2 regions of the Jeotgalibacillus aurantiacus genome follow, and region 2 is predicted to be linked to the other one. Evidence: a T-box and tRNA genes for the amino acid it is inferred to sense, from the RefSeq annotation. Region 2 holds a T-box; the other holds one or more tRNA genes.
What was found. The T-box of region 2 lies ahead of serS (serine--tRNA ligase). A T-box ahead of a tRNA ligase gene usually reads a tRNA of that ligase, here a tRNA-Ser.
Positions count from the first base shown of each region.

Region 1: it has a tRNA-Ser gene. The T-box ahead of serS (serine--tRNA ligase) is inferred to sense a tRNA for this amino acid. The anticodon was not compared.

Region 1 is NZ_JACNMS010000003.1:616,047-618,293, reverse strand. Features, by position in the region: tRNA gene H7968_RS12815 (tRNA-Arg) at 1-67, opposite strand, end outside; tRNA gene H7968_RS12810 (tRNA-Leu) at 76-161, opposite strand; tRNA gene H7968_RS12805 (tRNA-Leu) at 235-316, opposite strand; tRNA gene H7968_RS12800 (tRNA-Lys) at 330-405, opposite strand; tRNA gene H7968_RS12795 (tRNA-Gln) at 407-481, opposite strand; tRNA gene H7968_RS12790 (tRNA-Asp) at 500-575, opposite strand; tRNA gene H7968_RS12785 (tRNA-Glu) at 599-673, opposite strand; tRNA gene H7968_RS12780 (tRNA-Ser) at 680-770, opposite strand; tRNA gene H7968_RS12775 (tRNA-Asn) at 778-852, opposite strand; gene H7968_RS12770 (SprT family protein) at 1,118-1,585, opposite strand; gene H7968_RS12765 (hypothetical protein) at 1,645-2,058, opposite strand; gene H7968_RS12760 (Tex family protein) at 2,080-2,247, opposite strand, start outside.
Region 2 is NZ_JACNMS010000011.1:5,262-7,508, forward strand. Features, by position in the region: gene pdxS (pyridoxal 5'-phosphate synthase lyase subunit PdxS) at 1-156, shown strand, start outside; gene pdxT (pyridoxal 5'-phosphate synthase glutaminase subunit PdxT) at 173-760, shown strand; T-box leader at 816-1,034, shown strand; gene serS (serine--tRNA ligase) at 1,134-2,247, shown strand, end outside.

The sequences.
Region 1 (2,247 bases), on a different contig from region 2:
GAGAGGAGTCGAACCCCTAACCTTTTGATCCGTAGTCAAACGCTCTATCCAATTGAGCTACGGGCGCTAACTTTTTGGTGCGGTCGAGAGGAGTCGAACCTCCACGGGATTTCTCCCACTAGGCCCTCAACCTAGCGCGTCTGCCATTCCGCCACGACCGCTCGTATTCGAGCGACAAAACTTATTATATCAATATATCATTTCGAAGTCAATTACTTTTTTCAAAAAGATTAATGCGGGTGGAGGGACTTGAACCCCCACGCCTTGCGGCACTAGATCCTAAGTCTAGCGTGTCTGCCAATTCCACCACACCCGCAAACAAAAAATAATGGTGAGCCATGAAGGACTCGAACCTTCGACCCTCTGATTAAAAGTCAGATGCTCTACCAACTGAGCTAATGGCTCGTGGCTGGGCTAGCTGGATTCGAACCAACGCATGACGGAGTCAAAGTCCGTTGCCTTACCGCTTGGCTATAGCCCAATCATCGAATGAATTAAATGGCGGTCCCGACCGGGATCGAACCGGCGATCTCCTGCGTGACAGGCAGGCATGTTAACCGCTACACCACGGGACCTAAAAAATGTTCTTGTATGAAAATGGTGACCCGTACGGGATTCGAACCCGTGTTACCGCCGTGAAAGGGCGGTGTCTTAACCACTTGACCAACGGGCCATGTTCTGGCGGAGAAGGAGGGATTTGAACCCTCGCGCCGCTTACGCGACCTACACCCTTAGCAGGGGCGCCTCTTCAGCCTCTTGAGTACTTCCCCATAAAAATGGCTCCACAGGTAGGACTCGAACCTACGACCGATCGGTTAACAGCCGATTGCTCTACCACTGAGCTACTGTGGAACAATATAAAATGTAGTTTTGTCAGCTAAGCTTATGTATGTTATTACTTGGCGTCTCTCTTGCCGACGTTTAATATCATAACAGAGATCAAAAACATAAGTCAACAACTTTTATAAAATAATTTTAAAAAGTTTTTTCGATCAGCTGCTCTGCTGAAAAAGCTAGTGAATGTAATTTATCACATTTAACCGCTTGTGTCAAAAGGAATCCAGCACTTCCGTCTATAAAAATAAAAGAGGATCCAGTTTCAAAGAACCGGATCCGATTATCTTTCTAACGTCTTAATGTATTGGAGCTTTCCGCCGCATTTACCGCAGACGTATTTTGCTGTATTGATTCTGCGCTTACGATGATAAGGCTGCTTACACACAGAGCACGCGTAGACCTTGAATGATTGCACTCTCTTCTTTAATTCAGATGGAAGCGGTGTGCAGAACCTTGGGGCTCCTACCTTCTTGATTAGCTCCCGGAAGTCACGGTCTTTGTGCTGATAGCCTCTCCCTTCTATATGAAGGTGATAGTGGGCCAGTTCATGTTTGATGATGCCGATCAGTTCATCCATACCGTGCTCATCCAGATACTTGTGATTCATTTCGATGTTATGGGAGTCGAGCATGTACCTCCCTCCCGTCGTTCTCAGTCGCTTGTTAAAATAAGCTTTATGCTTAAAGGTCCTTTGGAAATCATGTAGCGATATTTGTTGAGTCAGCTGTTGCAGTTCTTCGTTGTTCATGATTTTAGCTCCCGGATTAAAATAGGGAACCCGCTTATGCAGCGGATTCCCGTGGTCATTTAGATAAATAGGAAGATCAGTCCTACGAGTGGTGCCGTAATGACGAGCTGCATCGCGATCATGGAGAATGAACGGACCTGTCCTCTCGCTTCTGCCGGAACGTCCTGCTTCATTCTGATCAGGATTTGCACTGCACCAAATACAGTGGCCCCAACCATAATCACGATTGGAATGGCTGGAAATCCTTCCGATGGAGAGTCAAGTAAGACAAATGAAAGTACGATGATGACAATTGGGATAAGTTCAATCAGCATCGTTGAGAACATAAAACGGGTGATGACAGTACCGACCGTCATTCCCTGCTCCCCTCTCCCTTCAGCTGTTTTAACCATAGTGCCGAGATGTGCGATGTAGTTGAATGTAATGCCTAATGCAATGACTGCTGTACAGATTGCAATGATATATCCTAACATAGCGGTTCCTCCGATTCTTTTTTATGAAGTCTGATCTTTTGGCTGAAGCATGGTTAAGGCGATCCGGCCTTTTTTCACATCAACCTGTTCGATCCAGACAGTTACAACGTCACCCAGTGCGACAACGTCAAGCGGATGCTTAACAAATCCTTTTTTCAGCTTGGAAATATGGACAAGGCCATCCTGTTT
Region 2 (2,247 bases):
CCTGAGAAGTTTGCACGTGCGATCGTGGAAGCAACGACTCACTACCAGGATTATGAACTCATTGCGAAAGTATCAAAAGAGCTTGGTACAGCAATGAAAGGGATGGAAATCTCTTCACTATCATTAGAAGACCGCATGCAGGAGCGCGGTTGGTAAGAAAGGGCTGATCATCATGACAACAGTTGGTGTATTAGGATTACAGGGAGCGGTTAGGGAACATGTCCGTTCAATCGAAGCAGGCGATGCCAAAGCGGTTGTCGTGAAGAAAGCAGAACAGCTCTCAACTATTGACGGATTAATTATTCCAGGCGGGGAAAGCACAACGATGCGCCGCCTGATTGATGTATACGGTCTGATGGAGCCGCTGCGCCATTTCGCAGCCTCCGGAAAGCCGATTTTTGGCACATGTGCCGGTCTGATTTTACTTGCAGGTGAGATTGTCGGATATGACGAGCCGCATTTAGGTGTGATGGATGTCGTTGTTGAGCGAAATTCATTTGGCCGTCAGAAGGAAAGCTTTGAAACGGATTTATCCATCAAAGGAATTGAGGGAGATCCATTCACAGCTGTCTTTATCCGTGCGCCTCACATCGTATCAGCAGGCCCGGAAACAGAAGTGCTTGCCACATACAAAGACCGGATCGTACTGGCGCGCCACGGACAATTCCTTGGCTGTTCGTTCCATCCGGAATTAACGGATGATCACCGTCTGACGGCGTATTTCATCAACATGGTCAAATCAGCCGGTGTGACTGCGTAAGAAAAAAGGTTGATCTTTTCCGAACCGTATAGTAAGGTAATTTTTAAGAATAAATCGAAAAGCTTTGACAGAAAACAGTAGCAATCCACCCTTTTTCAAGAGAGCCGTCGGCTGGTGCGAGACGGTAAAAGGAGGTCGCGAATCCATTCTGGAGCGGGAGCCCGAAACACGTCAGTAAGGCTCCACGGCCGACACCGTTACGTCATTGAGCGGGGAGTAACTTCATGTGCTCCCAACCAGGGTGGTATCGCGGGCCTAAACTCCCGTCCCTTATTTTTATAATAAGGGACGGGAGTTTTTTGTTTGTGTAGAGACGGGGTCTGATCCCACCTCTACAGTCCGGCTTTTCAAACACAAGAGGAGGAAATACATCATGTTGGATTTAAAGCGTTTAAGAAATAATTTTAATGAAATTAAAGGGAAAATGGCTCACCGCGGTGAGGATCTAAAGGATTTCGATCAGTTTCAGGCTTTAGATGAGGAGCGTCGTGAGCTGATTGCGAAAGGGGAAGAGAAGAAGAGCCGCCGTAACGAGGTGTCTCAGGCGATCGCCCAAATGAAGCGTGAGAAGAAAAATGCTGATGATGTGATCGCAGAAATGCGTGCGCTTGGTGATGAAATCAAAGAGGTGGATGACCGCCTTCGCGAGGTTGAAGAAAAGCTTCAGGACCTATTGCTGTCTATTCCGAACGTCCCGCATGAAAGTGTGCCGGTGGGTGAAACAGAGGACGACAATATTGAGATTCGTAACTGGGGAACGATCCGCGATTTCGAATTTGAACCAAAACCTCACTGGGATGTTGCGACTGACCTTGAAATGCTGGACTTCGAGCGCGCAGCTAAAGTAACCGGAAGCCGTTTCGTTTTTTACAAAGGTGCCGGTGCCCGCCTGGAGCGTGCTTTGATCAACTTTATGATGGACCTCCATCAGGACCAGCACGGCTATACGGAAATGCTGCCGCCATACCTCGTTAACCGTACGAGCATGACAGGCACAGGCCAGCTCCCAAAGTTTGAAGAGGACGCGTTCCGCATTGAAAAAGAGGACTACTTCCTCGTACCGACATCAGAAGTACCGGTGACTAATTACCACCGCGATGAAATTTTAAAAGCGGATGACCTGCCAAAAGCGTATGTGGCCTACAGCGCCAACTTCCGCTCTGAAGCAGGATCTGCAGGCCGCGACACGCGTGGATTGATCCGTCAGCACCAGTTTAACAAGGTAGAGCTTGTGCGTTTTGCGAAGCCTGAGGATTCTTATGAAACGCTTGAAATGCTGACAGGACACGCTGAAAAAGTACTTCAGCTGCTTGAACTGCCATACCGCGTCATGAGCATGTGTACAGCGGATCTTGGCTTCACAGCAGCGAAGAAATACGACATCGAAGTATGGATTCCAAGCTACGGCACGTACCGCGAGATCTCTTCTTGCAGTAACTTCGAGGACTTCCAGGCACGCCGCGCCAACATCCGTTTCCGCCGCGAGC